DNA from 2 places in the Streptomyces sp. NPDC086077 genome. Region 1 is predicted to be linked to the other one. Evidence: riboswitches for the same ligand, from Rfam matches in the RefSeq annotation. Region 1 holds a riboswitch; the other holds the start of a gene.
The links. Region 1 has a riboswitch for cyclic di-AMP ahead of AB0O67_RS17850 (M23 family metallopeptidase). Riboswitches for the same ligand answer to the same signal wherever they lie in the genome.

Region 1 (7,074 bases):
GCGAGGTGCTGGCCGACATCGGCCTCACGCCGGTCGAGATCGCCGGCCGGATCGGAGCGAGCCTGGCCGTCCGGGAGGTGCGGTCCCGGGAGACCGCCGAGGCGGACCGGGAGCGGGCCGTACCGAAGAAGCCGTCCACGGGGGCCGTCGTACCGGTGCCGGAGCAGTCCTCCAAGGCGACCGTCGCCGGGGAATCGCTGTCCAAGGAGACCCACCCATGACCACCGCGGAATCCGCGTCCCCACTGCCGGAGCCCGCGCCCGGCGGCGCGTTCGACCTTGGCGCGCTGCTCGCCGAGCGCGGAGCCGAGCGCTACGACCTGCACGCCCGGTACCTCAACCACCAGTTGCCGCGCATGCTGCACACCATCGGCTTCGACAAGGTCTACGAGCGCGCCGAGGGCGCCCACTTCTGGGACGCGGACGGCAACGACTACCTGGACATGCTCGCCGGCTTCGGGGTGATGGGCCTGGGCCGCCACCACCCCGTCGTCCGCAAGGCGCTGCACGACGTCCTGGACGCACAACTCGCCGACCTCACCCGGTTCGACTGCCAGCCGCTGCCCGGCCTGCTCGCCGAGCGACTGCTGGCGCACAGCCCGCACCTGGACCGGGTGTTCTTCGGCAACAGTGGGACGGAGGCGGTGGAGACCGCGCTGAAGTTCGCCCGGTTCGTGACCGGCAGGCCCAGGGTCCTGTACTGCGCGCACGCCTTCCACGGCCTGACCACGGGCGCGCTGTCCGTGAACGGTGAGGCGGGCTTCCGGGACGGCTTCGCCCCGCTGCTGCCCGACACCGCCGTACCTCTGGGTGACCTCGACGCCCTCGCACGGGAGGTGAGGAAGGGCGACGTCGCCGCGCTGATCGTGGAGCCGATCCAGGGCAAGGGCGTGCACGAGGCCCCGCCCGGCTATCTGCGGGCCGCACAGGAACTGCTGCACCGGCACAAGGCGCTCCTCATCGCCGACGAGGTGCAGACGGGCCTCGGCCGCACCGGCGACTTCTACGCCTACCAGCACGAGGAGGGCGTGGAACCGGATCTGGTCTGCGTGGCGAAGGCGCTCTCCGGCGGCTATGTGCCGGTGGGCGCCACGCTCGGCAAGGACTGGATCTTCAAGAAGGTCTACTCGTCGATGGACCGGGTGCTGGTCCACTCGGCCAGCTTCGGCTCCAACGCGCAGGCCATGGCGGCCGGGCTCGCGGTGCTCTCCGTCATGGAGAGCGAGCAGGTCGTCGCGGGCGTCCGGGCCACGGGCGAACTGCTCAGGTCCCGGCTCGCCGCGCTGGTCGACAAGTACGAGCTGCTCGCGGACGTGCGCGGCCGGGGGCTCATGATCGGCATCGAGTTCGGGCGGCCGCTGTCGCTGAAGCTGCGCAGCCGCTGGGCCGTGCTCCAGGCCGCTCGCAAGGGTCTCTTCGCGCAGATGGTCGTCGTTCCGCTGCTCCAGCGGCACCGGATCCTCACCCAGGTCTCCGGCGACCATCTGGAGGTGATCAAGTTGATCCCGCCGCTGATCATCGGGGAGCGGGAGGTGGACCGGTTCGTGGCGGCCTTCACGGACGTCATGGACGACGCCCACAGCGGGGGCGGGCTGGTGTGGGACTTCGGCAAGACGCTGGTGAAGCAGGCGGTGGCCAACCGCTGACCGCGCCGGGTACGCCGTGAGGTCCACGGCGGGTTTGCCTCTGAGGCAATAAATTTGCCTCAGAGGCAAGCTTCCGGCTGAATGGAGGCATGAGCTCCTCCTCAGAGCTCGGGGCCGAAGCGGCCGGTGTCCTGCCGGTCGTCGCCCCGCAGCTCCGCGACCTCCGCCGCCGTGCCGCCCTCACCCTGGAGGCCGCCGCACGGGCGGCCGGACTGTCGCCCGCCCATCTGTCCCGGCTGGAGACCGGGCAGCGCCAGCCCTCGCTGCCGACGCTGCTGGCGCTCGCCCGCGTCTACAGTACGACCGTCTCGGAGCTGCTCGGCGAGACGGTTCCCGACCGGGACGCCATCGTGCGCGCCGCCGACATGGAGCCCACCGGCGCGGGTGGCTGGACGTACTGGCAGGCCGGTGCTTCCGGGCGGGGCATGCAGGCACTGCGGGTGCACGTGCCGCACGGCTCGCAGGGCGACATCGTGCGGGTGCACCCCGGTGAGGAGTGGCTGTACGTCCTCACGGGACGGCTGCGGCTGCGCCTCGGGGACGCCGCACACCGGCTCGGCCCGGGCGACAGCGCCCACTTCGACTCACTGACCCCGCACCGCATCGCCGCCCAGGATCCGGGCGGGGTCGACCTCCTCTTCGTCCACACCTTGCTGCAGAGCCCCACGGCCGCGCTGTGCCTCGGCCCCGTCACGGGAGACACGCCATGAAGGACCTCGAGCAGAAGATTCCCCGGGCCATCTGGGTCCGTCTGCTGATCTACATCGTGGCGGGGCACCTCTTCGCCGCCTTCCTCTACCTGCTGTTCGAGGTCGGGGCCAAGTAGGCGTCGGGGCCGGGCAAGGGCCCGGGGGTCAGTCGAGCAGGCGCTCGCGCAGTCGCTCCCGGGTCGCGGGGGTGACGCTGAGCCCCTGCGTCAGATACGTGTCCACGTCGCCCCAGGTCTCCCCGATGGTCTCGAACGCCGCTGCCAGGTACTCGGCGCGCGCGTCGAACAGCGGGCTGAGCAGCTCCATGACCTCCGGGGAGTAGGCCGAGGTCGAGGTGCTGTTGCGGTGCACCTTGTAGCGACGGTGCTTGGCGTTGGACTCCAGGTAGTCGGCGAGGATCGCCTCGCGCTCCACGCCCACCGCGAGCAGCGTGACGGCGATCGACAGGCCGGCGCGGTCCTTGCCCGCCGCGCAGTGCATCAGCGCGGGGACGCTGTCCTCGGCGAGCGCGTGCAGCACCTGGGAGTGCTCGGCGGTGCGCTCCTTGACGATCACACGGTACGAGGTGATCATCCGGTCCGCCGCCTTGCCGTCGGCCAGGATCTCGCGCAGCTGCTCCACGTCGCCGTCCCGGACCATCTTCCAGAACTCCGCGCCGTCCGCCGGGTCCGTCAGCGGCAGGTTCACGTTGCGCACGCCCGGCAGCTCGACGTCCGGGCCCTCCAGCTTCTGGTCCGCGGCGTTGCGGAAGTCGAAGATCGTGTGCAGCCCCAGGGACGCCAGGAACGTGGCGTCCTCCGCGGTGGCGTGCGCGAGATGGCCGCTGCGGAACAGCACTCCCTGCCGTACCCGGCGCCCGTCCACCGTCGGCAGTCCGCCCACGTCACGGAAGTTGCGCACTCCGGCCAGTTCGGGCTCGGTCGACGGCACCTGCTGCGTCACGGGGGCTCCCTCCCATCGGCCCCGCCGGCGCGGCTCGTCGACGGGCGCGTCCCCGACGATACGACACGCGTTCCCGTGCGAATGAGTTGTCCACCGGTGGTCACCGGGAGTCGGAGCGGTTGTCCACGGGCCGGGCGGGTGACTCCCCCGATCGGGTAACGGGCCGGGTGGAGTGGACGCCAGGAGGGTGAATGAAGGGGAACGGCAGCTTCTCGATATGTTCGTCCCTTCTGTCCCAATTAGCCTTTTCCTTCCAACTCGGCGTGGAATGCGGAAAGCTGGAGCAGGGTCACGTGAGCAGCGTCATATCCGTGACCGAGCGTCGCCTGTCATGTTCACGTAATTCACATGCCTTCAAGGGCGTTTATGGAATTCACACACGCCTCACTGCACGGAGTGTGACCGGAATTCGGGCGAACGGATCACGAAAGCGGCGTTCCGGTGGAACCTCTTGCTTGTCCCATTGCGTCTTGGTCGCTTACGTTCCACCCGATCCGGACGGACGCCGAATCCTGCCGCCGCCCGGTGCCCGCGCTAACTCACCCGTGTTCGGCAGGAGCGGGGGACCCACAGGTAGAACTGCCTGTTCCGGTCTCCGGAACGGCTTGGGGTAAAGCCGCGTCCCCACGCGGCCGGACATCTCCAGTCCGCACCCGACAGCTCACCTCGCAGGCGCCGGAGAGGAATTCGCCATGCCCGCCAAGGGTAAGCACCGCCGTCCGAAGACCCAGCGCTTCACCCGCTCCATCGCCGTCGCCGGAACCGGTGGCGCCGCGCTCGCCCTCCCGCTGATGGGGGCCGCCGGCGCCCACGCCGCCACTCCCCAGTCCGCCGCGGAAAAGGCCGTTTCGTCGATCCCGACCCAGAAGACGGCCGTTCGGCAGCAGTCCGCCGAAAAGCGGTCCGCCGCCCAGGAGTCGGGTGCACGGACGTATTCCGTGAGGGTCGGCGACTACCTCTCGAAGATCGCCGAAGAGCAGAATGTCAGCGGTGGCTGGCAGCGGCTCTACGAGGACAACCGGGAGGCGGTCGGCGAGAATCCCTCGCTCATCCACCCCGGTCTGAAGCTCGCGATAGGCGAGAAGGCCGCGGCGAGCGCCGACAAGCCGGCTTCCTCTTCCTCCGACTCCGGCTCGGCCGAGTCGTCGGCGGCGAAGACGTCGCAGTCCTCGGACGAGTCCGAGCCGGCGGCGGAGGTTCCCGAGTCCGCCGCGGCCGAGGCCCCGGCCGCCGCCCAGGCCGCGGACTCCGCCGCCTCCACCGGCTTCACCGCCCCCGTGGACGGCGCCGGCATCGGCACCGCCTACCGCGTGGCGGGCAGCATGTGGTCCAGCGGCTACCACACCGGCGTCGACTTCGCCGCCGCCAGCGGCACCCCGCTCAAGGCGGTCGGCGAGGGCACGGTCGTCTCGGCGGGCTGGGCCGGCTCGTACGGCAACCAGGTCGTCATCAAGCTCGCCGACGGCTACTACGCCCAGTACGCCCATCTGTCCTCGCTCTCCGTCGCCGGCGGTCAGACCGTGACCGCGGGTCAGCAGATCGGCCTGTCGGGCTCCACCGGCAACTCCACCGGCCCGCACCTGCACTTCGAGATCCGCACCACGCCGGACTACGGCTCGGACGTCGACCCGGTCGCCTACCTCTCCTCCAAGGGTGTCTCGATCCGCTGACGCGCGCGTCGCCCGCACACCACCGAAGGCCGGACCCCATCCGCGGGTCCGGCCTTCGGCGTCGGGGGTGCCGTCCTCGGCCATCAGGCCTTATTCCGCAATTGACCAATCCTTTGGCCGTGGCCTTTCTCACCGTCCGTCAACCCCTTCCTACGGTCGCGTAGGTCACATTCGAAGGGGAATCATGTCCCGACGTGGCAGACGATTCGAAGAGTGACAGCAGATCAGTGATCGGGTCGTACGTGGCGGTGGGGGACAGCTTCACCGAGGGCGTCGGCGACCCCGGCCCCGACGGGGCGTTCGTCGGCTGGGCCGACCGGTTCGCCGTACTGCTCGCGGACCGCCGACCCGAGGGCGACTTCCAGTACACCAACCTCGCCGTGCGCGGCAGGCTGCTCGACCAGATCGTTGCGGAGCAGGTCCAGAGGGCCGCCGAACTCGCGCCGGACCTCGTCTCGTTCTGCGCCGGGGGCAACGACATCATCCGGCCGGGCACCGACCCGGACGACGTGGCGGAGCGCTTCGAGCGCGGGGTCGCGGCGCTGACCGCCACCGTGGGCACCGTCCTGGTGACCACCGGCTTCGACACCCGGGGCGTCCCCCTTCTGAGGCATCTGCGCGGCAAGATCGCCACCTACAACGGGCATGTGCGGGCCATCGCCGACCGGTACGGCTGCCCGGTGCTCGACCTGTGGTCGCTCAAGTCCGTCCAGGACCGCCGCGCCTGGGACCACGACCGGCTGCACCTGTCGCCCGAGGGGCACACACGTGTGGCGCTGCGTGCCGCTCAGTCCCTGCGCCTCGCCGTCCCCGCCGACCCGGAGCAGCCCTGGCCGCCGCTCCCGCCGCGCGGCGCCCTCGACGTGCGCCGGGACGACGTCCACTGGGCGCGTGAGTATCTGGTGCCGTGGATCGGCCGTCGGTTGCGGGGCGAGTCGTCGGGCGACCATGTCACCGCCAAGGGCGTGCTGTCGCCGGACGACATCAAGATGCGGATCGCGTCGGTGGCTTGAGGGCCGCCCCGCGGCGACCTCGTGATGCCGCCGTGCCCGGAGCGGGCCGGTCCGGCTCCCGGCCGGTTCGGGCCGTGGCGGGCGCGGACCACGGGATCGTATGCCGCAAAGCAGGTGAAACCGGGCGGAGGCTCACTGCTGTTGGGTCTCCGGCACCACTGTCAGCCCCAGTTCCCGGGCCAGCGCCTCGTCCACCCACTCCTGCGCACGCGCGCGTGACACGGCTCCCGCGTAGGACGTGATCTGCACGGCGAGCCCGTCGAGCAGGGCCGTCAGGCGCAGGGCCGCGCCCATGGGGTCCGGGCAGCGGAACTCGCCCGCCGCCACACCCTCGGCGATGACCTCGGCGATGGCCGCCTTCCAGCGCTTGTCGAGGTCCTGCGTGACCTCCCGCAGCGCGGGCTCGCGCGGCGCCGCCGCCCAGCCCTCGATCCACAGCCGCCAGCCCTTGGCCTGGCCCGTCGGCGCGTACCAGCGCACCGCCGACCGCAGCCGGCGCTGGGCCGTCGTGCGCCGGCCGAGCAGCTTGGAGAGGTGGGCGAGGTCGTCCTCGGCCGCGTACGCGAACGCGGCGGCGACCAGCTTCTCCTTCGTGGAGAAGTGGTACAGCACCAGCGCGTTGCTCACGCCGAGCGCGGACGCGACATCGGCGATCCGGACCGCCGCCACGCCCCGCACCTCGATCTGTGCCACGGCGGCACGCAACAACTCCTCGCGCCGTTCCGCCACGCTCAACCGCACTCTCGCCACCCCGTCACCCTAACGGGCCACGTCCGGACGGCGGCCGGGCGGTGACCTCCCCGTCAGCGGTACGACCCGAAGCGCTCCGTGAGCAGCGGCAGCCGGTCACCGGCGACGGCGTGCGCGGCCGCACGCGGCGTGCTTCCGTCGGCCTCCGCACGGGCCAGCACCAGGTCGGTCAGGGCGCGCATCGAGCGCCGCGTGTACGCGAACGCCTCCTGCGCGTCCGGACCGATGTCGCCGAACAGCGTCCACCACCACCAGGCGTGCGTCGCCGAGTTGACCACGACGTCGGGCAGCACCGTGACCCCGCGCGCGGTGAGCAGGGCCTCCGCCTCGGGCACGACCGGCAT
Region 2 (7,074 bases), on a different contig from region 1:
GAGGAGGCGGCCAAGGCGCCCAATCGGCACTTGGTGGGATGAAACACCCCCCGGGGACGCCGCGATCACACCTCCGGCCGCTGGTCGACGCGGGCGCCGGGAAACCGTGGCGCGGAGCGTCCCGCGCATGGCGTACACTGGTGTCATACCGACGCGGGGTGGAGCAGCTCGGTAGCTCGCTGGGCTCATAACCCAGAGGTCGCAGGTTCAAATCCTGTCCCCGCTACTGAAGGCCCGGGGCCGGAATCCAGATCTTGGATTCCGGCCCCGAGTCGTTTCCGGGCGTCGCCCGCTCCCGTCATCCGGTCGGCCCGCCCGGCTGGTCCCGCACCTGTCTTCCGGGAACTCTGGGCAGGTGCGGTGACCTGCGTAACGGGAGACGACAGTGCGGCCTGCGGAGGCAGAGGGAGAGTGGCCGTACGCCAGATCCGGCGACCGCGTCGCCGACGCCGCCCTCGGCGGCCGGGACGACTCCTCCACGCTGGCGCGCCCGGTGCCGCCCGTGCCCCCTGTGCCGCCCTCCGAGGGACGACGGATCTCCCTCGCCCGCGCCTTCGTCCGGGCGCTCCCCGTCCTGCTCCTGGTCATCGGCGGCAGCTACGACTACTTCACCCCGCGCGGCTTCACCGGTGCCCCCCTCTTCACCGCCGCCCCGCTGGTCGCCGCCCCGCTCCTGTCCCGCCGCGCCACGGTCCTCACCGGTGTCGTGGCCGTCGCCCTGGTCATCGGGCTGCAGATCCGGTACGGCACCCTGATGCAGGTCGAACCGTTCACCGAACTGCTCACCGTGGCCACGGTCGCCGTCCTCGCCGTGCTGATCAACATGCTGGTCCGGCGCAGCCACGCCCGCCTCGACTCGGCCTGGGAGATCGCCGAGGCCGCCCAGTTCGCGGTGCTGCCGGAGCCGATGCAGCGGATTTGCGGGTTCGAGATCGCCGCGCGCTACGAGGCCGCCCAGGCGGACGCCTTCATCGGCGGCGATCTCTACGCGGTGCAGGACAGCCGGTACGGCGTGCGGCTGGTGGTCGGGGACGTGCGGGGCAAGGGCATGGGGGCGGTCGCGGCGGTCGCGGTGGTCATCGGGGCGTTCCGGGAGGCCGCCGAGCGCGAGACGACGCTGGAGGCGGTCGCACAGCGGCTGGAGCGGGCGCTGGCGCGCGAGGGCACCCGCCGGGAGGGGATCGACGCCTTCGAGGGGTTCACCACCGCCGTACTCGCCGAGATCCCGCACGAGGACGGGGTCGTACGGATCCTCAACCGCGGCCATCCACCGCCGCTGATGCTGTACGCCGACGGCACCGTGAGTCCGCTGCCCGCCCGTGATCCGGCGCTTCCGCTCGGGATGGGCGAGCTGGGCATCTGGCCGGACCGTGCGGAGGTGTCCCGGTTCCCGGGCGGGGCGACGCTGCTGCTGTACACCGACGGCCTGTCGGAGGCCCGCGACGCGCAGGGCGCCTTCTACGATCCCGCGGCCCGGCTGGCCGGCCGGACCTTCTGCAGCCCCGGCGAACTGCTGTGCACGGTGGCCGAGGAGGTACGCCGGCACAGCGGCGGCGGCACCACCGACGACATGGCGCTGCTCGCGGTCCGGCGACCGGCCGACGACTGTCACCGGGTGTGATCGAACGGAAGCCCTCCGCATAACAACTGACATACAGTCAGATGTGGAGATCGCTCTGAACCGCGGTCAACTCGCCCGATTTTCGCCATTCATGGACCTGTACGTCCCGACAGGAAGCGTTAATGATCAAGTGGAACGGCTTGGAAATCAGGCCCCGGTTCTATTAACGTCCGATAACGCAGCGCGGTCGTCCCAGCCGTCACAAGAGGCGGCTCCGTGCGCACGCGCCGAATCCCGCGCGAGGCCCTCACCGGCCGCACAAGGGAACCGGGGAACCATCATCTTGGGGTGAATCGGGCGTATGCCGCCGTAGCAGTACGGCTGGTTTACGCGCGTAGGAGACCTTCCTGCTCCGAACCCGTCAGCTAACCCGGTAGGCGAGAAGGAAGGAAAGGAGCGCGCCCACGTGGCGTCCAACCGGCCTGCCCCACAGGCCCCGTTCGTGCCGGACCAGCGCACCTCCGACAGCACCGACACGTTCGTCTACGGCGCGCAGCGCACCGACGAGGGCCCGTGGGAGGAGTGGAATCCCACCGCGGAGACCATCCGTCCCGTACGCGGCCGGCACCGTGTCAGCAAGCAGCGCGGCGGCGGACTCGCCCGCAGCTCCACCGTTCTCGGCGTCGGTGTCATAGCCGCGGTCGGCGCGGGCGGCATGGCGAGCGCGAACACCGGCAAGCCGCCGGTGTCGATCTCCATGCCCGACCTGCCCAACGTCGGCTCGCTGATAGCCGACGACGACCCCGACTCCCCCGACACCAAGACCGCCAGCGCCCCGCTCAGCAGCCTCGGCACGGCCACCGTGGACACCGCGGAGGGCACCACCGACGCCGGGGAGAGCCTGCGCGCCCGCATCATCGCGCAGGCCGAGCAGCAGCAGGAGCAGGTCGAGAGCAAGGCCGCCGCGCAGGCCGTGGCCGCCGCCGAGAAGGCCGCAGCCGAGGCCGCCGCCAAGGCGGAGAAGGAGGCCAAGGAGAAGGCCGCCGCCGCCAAGGCGAAGGCCGAGGAGGAGGCCCGGCAGAAGGCCGAGGCCGAGCGGCTCGCCGCGCTGGCCAAGCAGTTCACGCTGCCGACCTCCTCGTACACCCTCACCTCCACCTTCGGTCAGGCCGGCGCCCTGTGGTCCTCTGGCTACCACACGGGCCTCGACTTCGCCGCGCCGACCGGCACGCCCCTCAAGGCCGTGCACAGCGGCACCATCACCGAGGCCGGCTGGAACGGCTCGTACGGCTACAAGACCGTGCTGACCCTCGATGACGGCACCGAGATCTGGTACGCCCACCAGTCGTCGATCGGCGTCAGCGTCGGACAGAAGGTCGCCACCGGCGATGTGATCGGCCGCGTGGGCGCGACGGGCAACGTGACCGGCGCCCACCTGCACATGGAGGTGCACACCGGCAGCTCCGGTGGCATCGACCCGCTGGCCTGGCTGCAGAGCAAGGGCCTCAACCCCTGAGAATCCCGACACGGGTTTTTCGCGAACTCCGGTGGTCCTGACGGCAACCCCCCGACGTCAGGACTGCCGGTTTTCGGCTGTCCGGGGCTGTACCGCGCCCCCTTCGCCCTACGTCCGGTACGGGTTGTACGCGGGGTAGGGCGCCGCGTGCCCGTACATCGGCACCCAGCCGTGGACCGGCGGCATCAGCACCGGCGGCGCGGTCGCCCGCGCCGCGTATTCCAGGGCCGGGCGGGCGATCTCCCGGCGGTTCCACAGCTCCTGGAGCAGCTCGCGTTCCCGTACGACGAAGTCCGCACGGGCGCGGCCCATGCGGCCCCGGCGCCGGAGGAAGGCCAGAGACGTGGCGTACGCCTCGTACTGCGCGACCGTACGGGCCGCCGGTTTGCCTAGGTGGTGGCCGGCGTACTCGCGGGCCAGCCGGCGAGCCCGCATCGAGCCGAGGGCGAACGGCTGCGCGGGCGGGAGCCAGCCGGCGACGACGTAGGCCGGGAGCTCCTCGCGGACGGTCCGCAGCTCCCGCTGGCGCGTCCAGATCACCAGCCAGGTCAGCAGCCCGAACGCGGGCACCATGAAGCCGCCGTACACCGCGAAGAAGCCGTAGTCGCCGAAGGTCGCCGAGCCGTTCCAGAAGGCGTGCATGCCCATCGCGAGCAGCAGCCCGGCCGGGGGCAGAAGGACGCGGCGCAGCCGCTGGCGCTCCCCGGCGAGCGCGGCGATGCCGAAGCCGATGCCGGTGAGCACGGTGAACAGGGGGTGCGCGAACGGCGACATGATGACCCGCACGAAGAAGGTCGCGGCGGTCACGGACGCAATCCCGCTGTGGCCGGCCAGCTGGTCGGTGCCGAAGGCGGTGCCGAGGTAGAGGATGTTCTCGGTGAAGGCGAAGCCGGTGGCGGTGACGCCCGCTATGACGACGCCGTCGAGGATTCCGGTGAAGTCGCGGCGCCGGAAGAGGAAGAGCAGCAGGATCGCGGCCGCCTTCGCGGACTCCTCGACGATCGGGGCTATGACCGTGGCGCCCCAGGTGTCCGCGCTGGTCGGGTCGGCGGTCGCGGTCGCTATCCATCTGGTCGCGAAGCTGTTCGCGATGATGGCTATCAGCGCGGCCGCGCAGGCCCCCCACGAGAAGGCGAACAGCAGATTGCGCCAGGGGCCGGGCTCGACCCGGTCCAGCCAGCGGAAGACGGCTATGAGCAGCGGCACGGGCAGGACCGCGAGGCCGAGCCCGACCAGGAAGCCCTGGGTGCCGGTCTGTTCGCGGACCAGGGCGAGGATCACCAGGCCGGACAGGGCGAGCAGCGTGATCAGCGCGCCGTACCGCACCCACCGCTTGTGCCACCAGTGCGCGTGCCGCAGGGCGCCGCCGGTGGGCATGCCGGGGTTCGTCGGGTACGGGGGACTGGTCGCCACGGCATTGACCCTAACGAGGGGAGGTTCGAACGAGGGAAGGTTTTACGGCTGACCTTCGTGCGATACGCGGCGGAAGAGCAGGTCGTTCACCACATGACCCTTCTCCAGCCCCTGCCCCTCGAAACGGGTGCGCGGGCGGAAGCCGGGGCGCGGCGCGAAACCTCCGCCGGGCCGGGTGTTCGCAAAGGCGGGGTGCGCGGTGAGCACCTCCAGCATCACTTCGGCGTACGGCTCCCAGTCCGTCGCGCAGTGCACGATCGCGCCCGGCTTCAACCGGGTCGCGGCGAGGGTGAGGAAGGCCGGCTGGATCAGCCGCCGCTTGTGGTGCCGCTTCTTGGGCCAGGGATCCGGGAAGAAGACGCGCAGCCCGTCGAGGGAGTCCGGGGTGAGCATCTCGCGCAGCAGGATGATCGCGTCGCCGTTGGCCACCCGGACGTTGCCGATGCCGCTCTGGTCGGCGAGGTTGAGCAGGTTGCCCTGGCCGGGGGTGTGTACGTCCACGGCGAGGATGTTGGTGTCCGGGTCAACGGCGGCCATCCGGGCGGTGGCCTCGCCCATGCCGAAGCCGATTTCCAGCACGACGGGGTTGTCGTTGCCGAAGAACTCGGCGAGGTCGAGGACCCGCGAGCCGTCGACGTCCAGCCCCCACTTGGACCACAGCCGCTGCAAGGCGTCCGCCTGCCCCGATGTCACCCGGCTCCGCCGCGGCTGGAAACTCCGGATCCGCCGCTCGAAGTGCGACCCGGCGGGGTCCGCCTTGGGCCCGTCCGGGAAACGCGGCTCCCCCTTGACCCGCACCCGTGGGGCGACGGCGTCGGGGGTGGGGTGGGGGGCTTCGGGGGTGTTCAGCGAGTCAGACACAGTGGGGTCGATTTTACGGGGTCCGGGGTGGGTGGGTTCGTGGTGCGCGGGCGGCAGGGGCGCGGGGGCACGAGAGGGCGCGCGGCCGGTGTCGCGGGGCAGGACCGGCCGGGCCGGCAGCACCCGCACGAGCCTCGGCGAGGCGTGCCCGCACATGGCCCGGCACCGTCCCGGACGCCGGCCTGGCCCGCGGCGCCCCACGCGGCCAGGGTCACGCACGGCTCAGTGCGCCCAGTGCGCGACGGGCCACCTCCCGGCCGATCGGCAGGGACGCCGTGGCCGCCGGGGACGGGGCGTTCAGCACATGGACGGCGCGGGCGCCCTCGTGGATCAGGAAGTCGTCCACCAGCGTGCCGTCCCGGAGCACCGCCTGGGCCCGCACCCCTGCCTCAGACGGGACCAGGTCCTCCTCCGTCACCGCGGGCAGCAGCCGCCGTACCGCACGGGTGAACGCGGCCTTCGACACCGACCGCCACAGTTCTCCGCCTCCGTAGCGCCAGTGCCGGCCCGCTATCCGCCACGCTCCGGGCCAGGCCAGCGTGCGGGCCAGCTCACGGGGCCGGACCACATTCCGGTCGTAGCCCTCACGGGCGAGCGCCGGGACGGCGTTGGGGCCGACGTGGACGCCGCCGTCGATGCCGCGTGTGAGGTGCACGCCGAGGAACGGGAACGCCGGGTCGGGGACCGGATAGACCAGTCCGCGCACCAGCTCGGGCCGCGCCAGCTCGTAGTACTCTCCCCGGAACGGGACGATCCGCATGCCGGGGTCGTCGCCGGTCATCCGGGCGACCTCGTCGCAGTAAAGCCCGGCGCAGTTCACCAGGACCCGCCCGCGCACCACGGCCCCGTCCGCCGTCCGCACGGCGACCCCCAGCTCCGGGCGCCGGTCGACGCGGACCACCTGCGCGCCGTAGCGGATCTCGGCGCCCGAGGCCTCGGCCAGCTGCCGGGCGACCGCGACGAAGTCGCACACCCCGGTCGTCCCGACGTGTATGGCCGCCAGGCCCCGCACCCCTGGTTCGTACTCCGTGATCTGTGCCGCGACCAGTTCCCGCACCGGAATCGCGTTCTCCCGGCCGCGCTGAACGAGGGCGTGCAGCCGGGGCAGCTCGGCGCGCGCGGTGGCGACGATCAGCTTGCCGGTGACCGCGTGCGCGATGTCGTACTCCGCGCAGAACTTCACCATCTCGGCCGCGCCCCGCACCGCGTACCGCGCCTTGAGCGAGCCGGGGCGGTAGTAGATCCCGCTGTGGATGACGCCGCTGTTGTGCCCCGTCTGGTGCAGGGCCGGGCCGGCCTCCTTCTCCAGGACCGTCACCCGAGTCCCGGGCGCGGCACGCGTGAGGGCGTACGCCGCCGACAGGCCGACGATCCCGCCGCCGATCACCAGCACGTCACAGTCGTGAGCGACAGCCCGCACCCGCACCACCTCCCGCTCTCGATAGTGCACTGCGCCACTGACAACGTCCTCAAACCCGCAGGCCGTGCCGGCGCCGCGGGCGGCGTCGGACGCGCGACGGCGGCAGCCCGCCCTACGCCGGCGTCATCAGCAGCGGCCGGGCCCGCTCGCGCAACTCCACCACGCGCGGCTCGTCACCGTACGGTTCCAGCCGATGCAGAAGATCCTTCACGTACTCCGTGGTCCGCGCGGACGATATCCGCCCCGCGACCTCCACCGCCCGCACCCCCTGCTCGCACGCCGCATCGAGGTTCCCGGACTCCA

Region 2: another riboswitch for cyclic di-AMP. It lies ahead of AB0O67_RS29150 (M23 family metallopeptidase); the one in region 1 lies ahead of AB0O67_RS17850 (M23 family metallopeptidase).

Annotation. Positions count from the first base shown of each region.
Region 1 covers NZ_JBFBJT010000055.1:1,967-9,040, forward strand. The annotation lists gene dxs (1-deoxy-D-xylulose-5-phosphate synthase) at 1-221, shown strand, start outside; gene AB0O67_RS17830 (aspartate aminotransferase family protein) at 218-1,645, shown strand; gene AB0O67_RS17835 (XRE family transcriptional regulator) at 1,735-2,355, shown strand; gene AB0O67_RS17840 (DUF6126 family protein) at 2,352-2,471, shown strand; gene AB0O67_RS17845 (tyrosine-protein phosphatase) at 2,500-3,297, opposite strand; cyclic di-AMP (ydaO/yuaA leader) riboswitch at 3,820-3,985, shown strand; gene AB0O67_RS17850 (M23 family metallopeptidase) at 3,990-4,967, shown strand; gene AB0O67_RS17855 (SGNH/GDSL hydrolase family protein) at 5,195-5,980, shown strand; gene AB0O67_RS17860 (TetR/AcrR family transcriptional regulator) at 6,113-6,730, opposite strand; gene AB0O67_RS17865 (Glu/Leu/Phe/Val dehydrogenase dimerization domain-containing protein) at 6,784-7,074, opposite strand, start outside.
Region 2 covers NZ_JBFBJT010000133.1:4,723-11,796, reverse strand. The annotation lists gene AB0O67_RS29165 (dihydrofolate reductase family protein) at 1-42, shown strand, start outside; tRNA gene AB0O67_RS29160 (tRNA-Met) at 153-226, shown strand; gene AB0O67_RS29155 (SpoIIE family protein phosphatase) at 386-1,621, shown strand; cyclic di-AMP (ydaO/yuaA leader) riboswitch at 1,837-2,016, shown strand; gene AB0O67_RS29150 (M23 family metallopeptidase) at 2,028-3,077, shown strand; gene AB0O67_RS29145 (PrsW family intramembrane metalloprotease) at 3,186-4,490, opposite strand; gene trmB (tRNA (guanosine(46)-N7)-methyltransferase TrmB) at 4,533-5,339, opposite strand; gene lhgO (L-2-hydroxyglutarate oxidase) at 5,563-6,771, opposite strand; gene AB0O67_RS29130 (MFS transporter) at 6,884-7,074, opposite strand, start outside.